2 regions of the Brevundimonas sp. AVps23W genome follow, and region 2 is predicted to be linked to the other one. Evidence: predicted binding sites of a transcription regulator. Region 2 holds the regulator's gene; the other holds the start of a gene.
The links. Region 2 encodes LexA, which represses DNA repair genes until DNA is damaged. Its sites were predicted from a motif close to ATGTTCNCNANNTGTTCT; they were not measured.

Region 1 (5,983 bases), 1.1 Mb from region 2:
CGACATCGCCCGCACCGCGGTCCTTTCGGCCGGTTGGTCGCAATATACGGCCGGGGTTCAGGTCAACCGCTTCTGCGCCTCGGGCCTGGAAGCCGTGAACATGGCCACCGCCAAGGTGAAGTCCGGCGAGGCCGATTTCGCCGTCGGCGGCGGGGTCGAGGTGATGAGCCGCGTGCCCATGGGCTCGGACATGGGCGCCTGGCCCACCGACCCGTCTTCGGCCTTCCCCACCTATTTCGTGCCGCAGGGCGTGTCGGCCGACATGATCGCGACCAAGTACGGCTTCAGCCGCGACGACGTGGACGCCTATTCGGTCGAGAGCCACAAGCGCGCCGCCCAGGCCTGGGCCGAGGGCCGGTTCAAAAATTCGGTTCTGGCGGTCAAGGACCAGCTGGGCCTGACCATCCTGGACCGCGACGAGACCATTCGTCCGAACACGGACATGCAGACCCTGGGCGGCCTGAACCCCTCCTTCGCCATGATGGGTGAAATGGCCTTCGACAGCGTGATCAACCAGCGCTACCCCGAGGTCGAGCGCGTCAATCACGTCCACACCCCCGGCAACTCGTCCGGCATCGTCGATGGTTCGGCCGGCGTGCTGATCGGTTCGCTGGAAGCCGGCCAGGCCCTGGGCCTGAAGCCGCGCGCCAAGATCCTGGGCGGCGCCTCGATCGGCTCCGAGCCGTCGATCATGCTGACGGGTCCGGAATATGTGACCCGCAAACTGCTGGGCAAGCTGGGCATGACGCCCGACGACATCGACGTGTGGGAGCTGAACGAGGCCTTCGCCGCCGTCGTGCTTCGCTACATGCAGGCCCTGAACATCGACCACGCCAAGATGAATGTGAACGGCGGCGGCATCTCGATGGGCCACCCCCTGGGCGCCACCGGCGCCATGATCACCGGCATCGCCCTGGACGAGCTGGAACGCTCTAACAAGTCGACGGCCCTGATCACCCTGTGCATCGGCGGCGGCATGGGCACCGCCACCGTCATCGAACGCGTCTGATCCGGAGCGAATGACTATGGAAAACTTCAAGATCGACATCGACGCCGACGGTATCGCCGTCGTCACCTTCGACGTGCCGGGCCGTTCGATGAACACCCTCACCAGCGCGGTCATGGCCGAGATCCCCGAACTGGTTGAACGGATCAAGACCGACGAGACCATCAAGGGCGCCGTCATCACCTCCGGCAAGACCTCGGGCTTCTGCGCCGGCGCGGACCTGGGCGACATCGCCGGCGGGGTGATGTCGGGCGGCGGAGACCTGCAAAAGGCGTTCGACGCCGGCTGGGCGCTGAACGGCGCCTTCCGCGCGCTGGAGACCTGCGGCAAGCCGGTCGCGGCGGCGATCAACGGCCTGGCCCTGGGCGGCGGGCTGGAGTTCACCCTGGCGACCCACTATCGCGTGGTCGAGAACGACAACAAGATCCAGCTGGGCCTGCCCGAGATCAAGGTCGGCCTCTTCCCCGGCGGCGGCGGCACCCAGCGCCTGACCCGCCTCGTCGGCGTGCAGAACGCCATGATGGCCATGAGCGAGGGCAAGTCCTTCCGTCCGAACGACGCCAAGGGCGCAGGCATCGTCCATGAGGTGGTCGAGAAGGGTCAGTCGGTCGAGGCCGCCAAGACCTGGATCAAGACCAAAGTCGAGTCGGGGGGCAAGGCCGTCCAGCCGTGGGACGACAAGTCGTTCAAACTGCCCGGCGGCGGCCCCTATCACCCGGCCGGCATCCAGAACTTCATGGTCGGCAACGCCATGCTTCGCAAACAGTCCTACGGCAACTATCCGGCCGTGGTGAACCTGATGAAGGCCGTCTTCGAGGGAACCCAGGTTCCGATGGACGCGGCCCTGCGCATCGAGACCCGCTATTTCATCAAGACCCTGATGACGCCGCAGGCCCAGGCCATGATCCGCAGCCTGTTCCTGTCCAAGCAGGAACTGGACAAGGGCGCCGTGCGTCCGTCTGGCGTGCCCAAGTCGGACCCGAAGAAGGTCTCGGTCCTGGGCGCCGGCATGATGGGCGCGGGCATCGCCTATGTTCAGGTCATGGCCGGGATCGAGACCGTCCTGATCGACCAGACCCAGGAAGCCGCCGACAAGGGCAAGGCCCATGTCGAGGAACTCCTGAAGAAGCGTCTGTCGCGCGGTCAGATGACGCAGGACAAGTATGACGCCACCCTGGCCCTGGTCACGGCGACGACCGACTATGACCACATCAAGGGCTCGGACCTGGTGGTCGAGGCCGTGTTCGAGAGCCGCGAGATCAAGGCCGACGTCACCAAGCGCGCCGAGGCCCAGCTGGCCGAGGGCGCCGTCTTCGGCTCCAACACCTCGACCCTGCCGATCACCGGCCTGGCCGAGGCCAGCGTCCGGCCCGAGGACTTCATCGGCATCCACTTCTTCTCGCCCGTCGACAAGATGATGCTGGTCGAGATCATCCTGGGCGAAAAGACGGGTCAGGCCGCCATCGCCAAGGCGCTGGACTATGTGCTGAAGATCAAGAAGACGCCGATCGTCGTCAACGACAGCCGCGGCTTCTACACCTCGCGCTGCTTCTCCACCTTCCTGATGGAAGGCATGGCGATGCTGGAAGAGGGTTACGGCCCGGCCCTGATCGACAATATCGGCCGCATGGCCGGCATGCCGCGCGGCCCGCTGGAGATGCACGACGACGTCGCCCTGGACCTGTCCTACAAGATCGCCAAACAGACGGCGCTGGACCTGGGCGACAAATATGTCCCGTCGGAAGGCGCAGACATCGTCGCCAAGATGGTCGAGGACGGACGCTTCGGCCGCAAGAACGGCAAGGGCTTCTATGACTATGACCAGAAGCCCAAGACCATCTGGAAGGGGCTGAGCGAACTGGCGCCGACCACCAAGGGCATCGACAAGCCCGAGGAGGCGACCGCCTTCGCCCAGATCGACGAGCTGAAGACGCGCCTGCTGTATCGCCAGGCGGTGGAAGTGGCGCGTTGCTGGGAAGAGGGCGTCATCGACGACCCGCGTGAAGCCGACCTGGGCGCCATCCTGGGCTGGGGCTTCGCGCCCTGGACCGGCGGCCCGATCAGCATGATCGACGGCGTCGGCCTGGCCCAGTTCGTGGAAACCGCCGACCGTCTGGCCGCGACCTACGGCGACCGGTTCAAGGTCCCGGACCTGCTGCGCGACATGGCGGCCAAGAACGAGACCTTCTACGGCAAGTTCGCCCCGGAGAAGGCCGCCGCCTGATCGGTTGCGGACTAGTGTGAGTACGGAACGGGCGGCCTTCGGGTCGCCCGTTTTGGTTTGGATTCCTCGTTTCCGCTCATCCCGGCGAAAGCCGGGACCCAGTTCTGTCGCTCGGCAGTGCGTTGGATCTCAACACGGATTCCCGGGGGCGAGACAGATCGCCCAAAGTCCTGGGTCCCGGCTTTCGCCGGGATGAGCGGGTGTGTGGAACCTGGCCTCAAGCAGCGCGAACGCGCGATAGGCCAAGCAAAAAAGACCCGCCCGACACGAGGTCGGGCGGGTCGCTCCGCCGCCCCTCGCGGGGTCGGTGGCGGGTCGCTTGGGGCGACGGAGTGTCTAGGAAGGCGAGACGGTCGTCAGCCTTCGAGATCCTGGCCTTCGTCCGGCTCGGGCGTGCCCAGCAGTTCGTCGGCGATCTTGCTGGTCGAGGCGCGCACCGCCTTTTCGATCGAGGCGGCGATGTCCGGGTTCTGTTTCAGGAATTCGCGCACATTCTCGCGGCCCTGGCCGATCCGGGTCGAGTCATAGCTGAACCAGCTGCCCGACTTCTCGATCACCCCGGCCTTGACGCCCAGGTCGATGATCTCGCCCAGTTTGGAGATGCCCTCGCCGTACATGATGTCGAAGATGACCTCGCGGAACGGCGGGGCGACCTTGTTCTTGACCACCTTGACCCGGGTGGTGTTGCCGACCACCTCGTCGCGGTTCTTGATCGCGCCGGTGCGGCGGATGTCCAGACGCACCGAGGCGTAGAATTTCAGCGCATTGCCGCCGGTCGTCGTCTCGGGCGAGCCGTACATGACGCCGATCTTGTGACGGATCTGGTTGATGAACAGGACGATGCACTTGGACTTGGAGATCGAGGCCGTCAGCTTGCGCAGGGCCTGGCTCATCAGGCGGGCCTGAAGACCCGGCAGGCTGTCGCCCATCTCGCCCTCGATTTCAGCGCGCGGCGTCAGGGCCGCGACCGAGTCGATGACCACGATGTCCACGGCGCCCGAGCGCACCAGGGTGTCGACGATCTCCAGCGCCTGTTCGCCCGTGTCGGGCTGGGACACCAGCAGGTCGTCGAGATTGACGCCCAGCTTCTGGGCATAGACCGGATCCAGCGCGTGTTCGGCGTCGACGAAGGCGGCGACCCCGCCCTTCTTCTGCACTTCCGCGACGGTGTGCAGGGCCAGGGTGGTCTTGCCCGAGGATTCAGGGCCGAACACCTCGATCACCCGGCCGATCGGCAGACCGCCGATGCCCAGGGCCATGTCCAGGCCCAGCGAGCCGGTCGAGATGCTCTCGATCTCGGCCACCACGCCCGCCTTGCCCAGTTTCATCACCGAACCCTTGCCGAAGGCGCGATCGATCTGAGCGATCGCCGCCTCCAGGGCCCGTTGCTTGTCGCCGTCTTCCTTGCCCACCAGTTTCAAAGCCGCCTGTGCCATTGCCTTCGTCTCCCTTGCCATGATTCCCGTCAGAAGCTTGGGAGAGACCCGCCATGGACCCGCCCCCGTTTGTGAGACCGACTATGTGCACGGTTTGTTCTGGTTCACAAGATGTTCTCATCGAGAACAGATGAGAACACCCAAACCTGCGTCCGATTTTGACGTATCAGGGCGCGGTCACATCGACCGCTGACGGCGGCTCGGCGTGGCGGGCCGCCATGGACAGGCCGCAGCCGAGGATCAGCGCGGCCGCCGCCAGACCGGCGAGGGTGTGGACGGCGAGGTTCGGCGTCCCGGCCGCGTCCAGCCTCGGCGGGGCCAGGGGCCTGGCCAGGACAAGGATCAGCAGGGCGATCAGGCCCAGCGCCCCCGGCTGGTCCATGCCCAGGCCCAGGAAGACGAAATGGCCCAGTCCCGCCAGCCAGCCGCCGACGACCACGGTGACTACAGCGGCCGGCGCCAGGGCCGTCCACCGCTCCAGCCGCGCGCCGATCACTGCGGCCAGAGCCGCCGCAAAGGCCGCCGCCAGCCCGGTCCAGACGAACAGCAGGGCCGCCTCGGGCGCAAAGGCCTGGACCAGAACCCCCAGGATCAGCACCAGGACGATTGCCCCCAGCCATCCGCCCCAGACCGTCTCGTCCTCGCCGTCGGGCCACAGGCTCAGCACCGCCGCGATGCCCGCCGCGCCCAGGACCACAGGATTGAAACCGCCCATGACCGTGGCCAGTACGGCCGCCGCCACGACCACGCCCGCCAGCAGACGGCGACCGATCAGGGCGCGCCCCGCCATCAGGGCCAGCATCACCCCCAGCACAGCCAGCCCCGCCCCCGCCTCCATCCAGGGCAGGCGGCGCAGCATCATGTAATAGTTTTCTGATGCGCCGATGCGATCACCGATTGGCCCGGCCAGAAGTCGCGCGGCCTGAGCCACCACGACGCCCGCGCTCAGCAGCCACAGGCCGCCGGTGAAACCCTTCACCCCCTGGCGCCAGGTCAGGCCCGTGGCGTGGCGCGCGCCCCAGGCCGCGAAGCCGGTCAGCACAAAGGCCAGGCCCAGCAGCCCCCAGCCCGCGTCCGGTCCGTGCCGCAGCACCCCCAGGCCGAAGGCATCGGCATAGACGGCGTTCCGCGTCGCCTGAGGCAGGACCGGCGCCCGCAACAGCGCGTCGGCGGTCTCCAACGCCTGGGCGCCGATATGCTGCACACTGCCCTGATCCAGGGCGTCCGGGGTCGAGCTGGGCGAATGATACTGGGCCGGGCGGCCGATGAAGGCCAGATTGACCCCCGGCAAATCCCGGTCGGCGGCGATGGTGAAAT
Region 2 (5,983 bases):
GCCGATTGCGCCGGCGTTGAGCGAGGCGACGGTCATCGAGGCCTGGGTGGTCGATGTCGACAGCCCGGGGCAGAACGGCGCGCGGGTCGTGGTGGCGCCTGTGTGGATCCGAGGCGTGGAGGCAGAGCGGACGCCGGTGCGGCTGCGGGCCACGGTGCTGGGCGAGCCGCCCCGGCCCGGAGAGGCGATCCGACTGTTCGCCATTCTCAATCCGCCGCCTGCGCCCGCCAGCCCCGGCGCCTATGATTTCGGCCGCAACGCCTTCTTCCAAGGCATGGGGGGCGTGGCCTTCGCCCTAGGCGAGACGCGGCGCATCGATTTGCCGCCGGCGCCTTGGCGGTTGCAGCTGGCCATGGCGGTGAATGGGGCGCGCTACGCCCTGGCGGAACGGATCGTGGCGCGGTTGGGGGAGCGGACCGGCGGGATCGCGGCGGCCATGACCACCAGCCACGAGGCCTGGATCAGCCAGGAGGACATGGATGTGATGCGGGATTCGGGCCTGGCGCACATCCTGTCGGTCTCGGGTCTGCATATGGCGATTGTCGGGGGCTTCGTATTTTTCGCTGCGCGGCTGGGGGTGGCGGCCTGGCCATGGCTGGCGCTGCGGGTTCCGGGCAAGAAGGTCGCAGCCGTCGCGGGTCTGGCGGCGGTGGGCGCCTATCTGGTGGTGTCAGGCGCGCCGCCCCCGGCTGAGCGGGCGGCGATCACGGCCTCCATCGCCTTCCTGGCCATTCTTCTGGATCGGCAGGCGGTGACGATGCACGGGCTGGCGGTGGCGGCGTTCGCCGTGCTGGCGATACAGCCTGAAGCCATCGTCACGCCGGGCTTCCAGATGTCCTTTGCGGCGACCGCGGCCCTGGTAGCCCTGGTTGAGGCTTGGCCCAAGCGGGTGCGCGAGATTTCCGCGCCCTGGCCGATTGTGGCGGCGCAGAGGTTCGGCGGCTGGCTGACGGCGGCGGTGGCGGCCAGCGTCGTGGCGGGACTGGCGACGGGGCCGTTCGCTATGCAGCATTTCAACCGGACGGCCATGTACGGGCTACTGGCCAATCTGGGCACGGCGCCGGTGGCGGACTTTGTCTTGATGCCGGCCCTGGCGCTGGGGGCGGCGTTGGAGCCGTTGGGGATGGGGGCTCCATTTCTGGCGGTGGCGGGGTGGGGCGTCGATCTGATGCTGGCGATAGGGGGCTGGACGGCGGGGCTGCCGGGCGCAGTGTGGACGGTGGCGAGTGCGCCTGACTATGTGCTGCCGGCGGCCTTTCTGGGGGTATTGTTCGTCTGTCTGTGGCAGGGGCGACTGCGTTGGCTGGGGCTGCCGCTGGCGGCCGCGGTGCTGGTCTGGCCGCGCGCGCCGACGCCGGATGTCTGGATCGGAGACGGCGGCACCAATGCGGCGCTTCATCGTCAGGGCGAGGCGGTCGTGATCCGGCCGGGTGTGCGCGAGTTCGCGGCGGACCTTTGGTCTCGGCGGCGCGGTCTGACTTTGGTGGACCGGGCGGAGGCGGGCTGGGTCTGTGATCGGTCTTCGTGCCGACCCGAGACCGCCGAGGCGGGGGCGGTCGCCCTATGGTGGGGCAGGCGAGCGCCGGATGTGGAGCAGATGGCGGCCCTGTGCCGTGCGGCGCCGGTCGTCAGCGTTCGGGGGGTCGTTCGCGCCCTGCCCAGCTCATGCGAGGGGCGGCTGGTGCTGGATGGGGCGGATTTCGCGCGCGGCGGGGCGGTGGAGTTGTGGCGCGACGGAGCGGACCGCTGGAAAGCGGTGTGGACGGCCGACGTGCGCGGGGATCGACCCTGGGCGCGCCGGCCGGATCCGGGTGTCAGTGATAGCGGCGCATGAGGCCGACCAGTTTGCCCTGAACCTCAACCTGGTCAGGACCGAAGATGCGGGTCTCGTAGGCCCGGTTGGCGGGCTCCAGGGCGATGGAGCCGCCCTTGCGGCGCAGGCGTTTCAGCGTGGCTTCTTCGCCCTCGACCAGGGCCACGACGATTTCGCCGTTGTTGGCCGTGTCGCCGCGCCGGATGACCACCAGATCGCCGTTCAGGATGCCGGCCTCGATCATGGAGTCGCCCTCGATCTCGAGGATGTAGTGATCGCCCTTGCCCAGCATGGATTCCGGCACCGACAGACGTTCCTGCTCGTGCTGAATGGCGGCGATGGGGGTGCCCGCGGCGATCTTGCCCAGCAGGGGCAGTTCGCGGGTGTCATTGGCGGCTGAGGACGTCGCCGGGCGCGCTGCGCCGCCGCCGCCTTCGATCACATCGGGTTTGAACCCAGCCCGGCCGCGCGGAGCGCCGGCGGTGGCCTGTTCAGGCAGTTTGGTGACTTCCAGGGCGCGGGCGCGGTGGGCGAGGCGGCGGATGAAGCCGCGTTCTTCCAGCGCCGTGATCAGCCGGTGGATGCCCGACTTGGACGCCAGGTCCAGCGCCTCCTTCATCTCGTCGAACGAGGGGGAGACGCCCGTCTCCTGAATCCGTTCGTGGATGAACATCAGCAATTCGTGCTGCTTGCGCGTGAGCATCGCCAGGCCCTCATAGGCCCTTCCCTCGAATCGGAACGGGCCGTGAACATTGACGATGTTCTGTAAGTGTTCCTTCCTAATGTCAACTTAACGGCGTCGGTTCGACGCCTTGGGCCTAATGTCAACTTAACGGCGTCGCTTCACCACGCGCGTCGGGTTGAATCAGGCGGCCAGCAGCTTGCGGGTCGCGGCCTCGACGTCGGCCTGACGCATCAGGCTTTCGCCGACCAGAATGGCCTGGGCGTGGGCGGCGGAGACGCGATCAACGTCCTCGGACGTGAAGATGCCGCTCTCGGCCACCAGCAGGGCGCGAACGGGGCTGAGCATGGACAGGCGCTCGGTGACCTCCAGATCGACCTCGAAGGTGCGGAGCGACCGGTTGTTGATCCCGACCAGATCGCCGTCCAGGGCGCAGGCGCGCGCCATTTCGGCCTCGTCGTGGGTTTCGATCAGGGCGTCCATGCCGAAGCGCTCGGCCTCCGCCAGCAGTTCGGCGGCCAGCTGATCGTCGATCATGGCCAGGATGATCAGGATACAGTCGGCGCCGAGCGCCCGGCTTTCGGCCACCTGCCAGGGATCCACCAGAAAATCCTTGCGCAGGCAGGGCAGGGCGACCGCAGCGCGGGCCTGGCCCAGATAGGCGTCGTCGCCCTGGAAGCTGGGGCCATCGGTCAGGACCGACAGGCATGTGGCGCCGCCGGCCTGGTAGGCGATGGCCAGGGCGGTCGGGTCGAAGTCGGGACGGATCAGGCCCTTGGACGGGCTGGCCTTCTTGATTTCGGCGATCAGGGCGGGGCGGCCCGTTTCTTCGACGGTTCGGTCGAGGGCCGCACGGAAGCCGCGCGGAGCCGAGGCGGCCTGGGCCAGGGCCTCGATGGCGTCCTGGGTGGTCGCGGCCTTGCGGGCGGCGACATCCTCGCGCTTGTAGGCGGCGATGCGGTCCAGGACGTCGGTCATGCGTTGTCTTCGGTATCCAGCGGCGTGGAGGTGATGCGGGCCAGACGCTCCAGCGCCTCGGCGGCCCGGCCGTCGTCGATGGCGGCGGCGGCGAGGACGGCGCCTTCCGCGAGATCCGCCGCCCGATCCGATACCACGAGGGCGGCGGCGGCGTTCAGCAACACGATGTCGCGGTAGGGACCAGTCTGACCCGCCAGCAGGGCGCGCAGGGCCGTGGCGTTCTCCTCGCCGTCGCCGCCGCGGATGGCGTCGATGGAGGCGCGCGGCAGGCCGGCGTCTTCGGGCGTGACCTGGAAGCGGCGAACGGCGCCGTCCTTCCATTCCGCCACTTCGGTCGGGCCGGAGGTGGCTAGTTCGTCCAGGCCCTGTCCATGGACGGTCCAGGCGCGGGTGGCGCCCAACCGGCCCAGGACTTCGACCAGGGGCTCAAGAAGGCGCGGGTCATAGACGCCCATGACCTGGCGTTTCGCCTGGGCCGGGTTGGACAGCGGGCCCAGCAGATTGAAGACGGTGCGGAAACCGATCTCGGCACGCACCGGCCCGACATGACGCATGGCGCCGTGATAGGCGGGCGCGAACAGGAAGCAGATGCCGGCCTCGTCCAGCGCCTTGCGCTGCTGGGCCGGGCTGGCGGCCAGGTTGACGCCCAGGATCGACAGGACGTCGGAGGAGCCGGATTTCGAGGATATGGCCCGGTTGCCGTGCTTGGCGACCTTCAGGCCCGCGCCGGCCAGGACCAGGGCGGCGGCGGTTGAGATATTGTAGGTGTGCTGGCCGTCGCCGCCGGTGCCGCAGGTGTCGATCACCTCGTACGGATGATCCAGCGTCAGGGCGGCGTCGCGCATGGCCTGGGCGAAGGCGGCGATCTCGTCCACGGTCTCGCCGCGAATCCGCAGGGCGGTGACGGCGGCGGCGACCTGGGACGGGGTCGGTTCGCCACGCAGGCAGGCGGCGAAGAAGTCGTGCGCCTGCTCGGACGTCAGGGGGTGGCCCTCGACCAGTCGGGCGAGGATCGGCTTGAACCCGTCAGCCATGATCAGGCGGCCACGATCAGGCGGCCGCGAGGCGCTTCACGCCGGCGATCTCGAGGAAGTTGGCCAGCATGTCGTGGCCGTGTTCGGTGGCGATGGATTCCGGGTGGAACTGGACGCCATGGATCGGACGGCTGCGGTGCTGGAGGCCCATGATCTCGCCGTCGGCGGTCCAGGCGGTCACCTCGAGGCAGTCGGGAAGGGTTTCGCGCTTCACGGCCAGGGAATGATAGCGGGTGGCGGTGAAGGGCGACGGCAGGCCGGCGAAGACGCTCTTGCCGTCGTGCAGGATCGGCGAGGTCTTGCCGTGCATCAGGGTCTTGGCGCGGATCACGTCGCCGCCGAAGGCCTGGCCGATGGCCTGGTGGCCCAGACAGACGCCCAGGATCGGCATGGAAGCCGGGGCGCTTTCGATCAGCGGCAGGCAGATGCCGGCTTGATCGGGCGCACAGGGGCCAGGCGAAAGCAGGACGGCGGCGGGGTTCAGCGCCCAGGCCTCGTCCGCCGTCAGGTCGTCGTTGCGCACCACATGGGTCGGCGCGCCCAACTCCGCGAGGTAGTGGACGAGGTTGTAGGTAAAGCTGTCGTAGTTATCGACGACGAGGATCATGATCTGGCTTCTAGGCGTGACAAGCCGCCGCGCCAAGCGTGCGCGGCGTTAAAGCGCATCTTAACATTGGCGGGGGCAGATGGGGGTGTGAAACTGAGCGCCGAAAAAGACATCGCCGACAAGATCGCCGCCGCCAAGGCGAAGCTGGTCGTGGTCGAACCCAAGCCGATCAGCCCCTATGCGGCTCTCGGCGCCGCCGCCCTGGCCGCCACGGCGGCCGTCGTCATGGCTGGCGTGGTGGTGCTGGGACCGGGCGTCCGGTTCGACGAACCCCCGGCGAGCTACGGGCCCTAGAGCCTGATCGGCTGAGGAGGAATCGCTTCGCGATTCCGCTGATGCCGTGAATCAGGCTCCAGATTGAAGCGAGAGCATGATTCACGCTTCTGCCGGAACCGCTACGCGGTTCCGTCCGAAACGATCATGCTCTAGCGATTGCCGGTGCGGAAGCGCCAGGCGTCGTCGGCGGCCCGCATGGGGGCGCGGGCCTTGTGCCGGGTCTCGGCGTATTCGGCCGCAGGATCGCTGTCGGCGACCACGCCTGCGCCGGCCTGGACGAAGATCTGATCGTCAGCGAACAGGGCGGTGCGCAGGGTGATGCAGATGTCCGCCTCGCCGCCGGCCGAAATATAGCCGACGCCGCCGCCGTAGCCGACGCCGCGCTTTTCGGTCTCCAGCTCGTCGATCACTTCCATCGCCCGAACCTTGGGCGCGCCCGACAGGGTGCCGGCGGGAAGGGCCGCGAGCAGGGTGTCGACGGCGTCCAGTTTCGGATCGGCCTTGCCGCGCACGTTGGAGACGATGTGCATGACCTGGCTGTAGCGTTCGACGACGAAGCTCTCGGTGACCTCGACCGTGCCGGGTGCAGCGAC

Region 1: recA (recombinase RecA) is a predicted target of LexA. The motif match lies at 4,767-4,784, and genes of this name have one in related genera.

Annotation. Positions count from the first base shown of each region.
Region 1 covers NZ_CM178738.1:653,972-659,954, reverse strand. The annotation lists gene ACW177_RS03200 (acetyl-CoA C-acetyltransferase) at 1-1,009, shown strand, start outside; gene ACW177_RS03195 (3-hydroxyacyl-CoA dehydrogenase NAD-binding domain-containing protein) at 1,026-3,230, shown strand; gene recA (recombinase RecA) at 3,587-4,666, opposite strand; gene ACW177_RS03185 (M20/M25/M40 family metallo-hydrolase) at 4,833-5,983, opposite strand, start outside.
Region 2 covers NZ_CM178738.1:1,762,754-1,768,736, forward strand. The annotation lists gene ACW177_RS08640 (ComEC/Rec2 family competence protein) at 1-1,834, shown strand, start outside; gene lexA (transcriptional repressor LexA) at 1,815-2,516, opposite strand; gene trpC (indole-3-glycerol phosphate synthase TrpC) at 2,679-3,473, opposite strand; gene trpD (anthranilate phosphoribosyltransferase) at 3,470-4,507, opposite strand; gene ACW177_RS08660 (anthranilate synthase component II) at 4,524-5,114, opposite strand; gene ACW177_RS08665 (peptidoglycan-binding protein) at 5,202-5,408, shown strand; gene trpE (anthranilate synthase component I) at 5,540-5,983, opposite strand, start outside.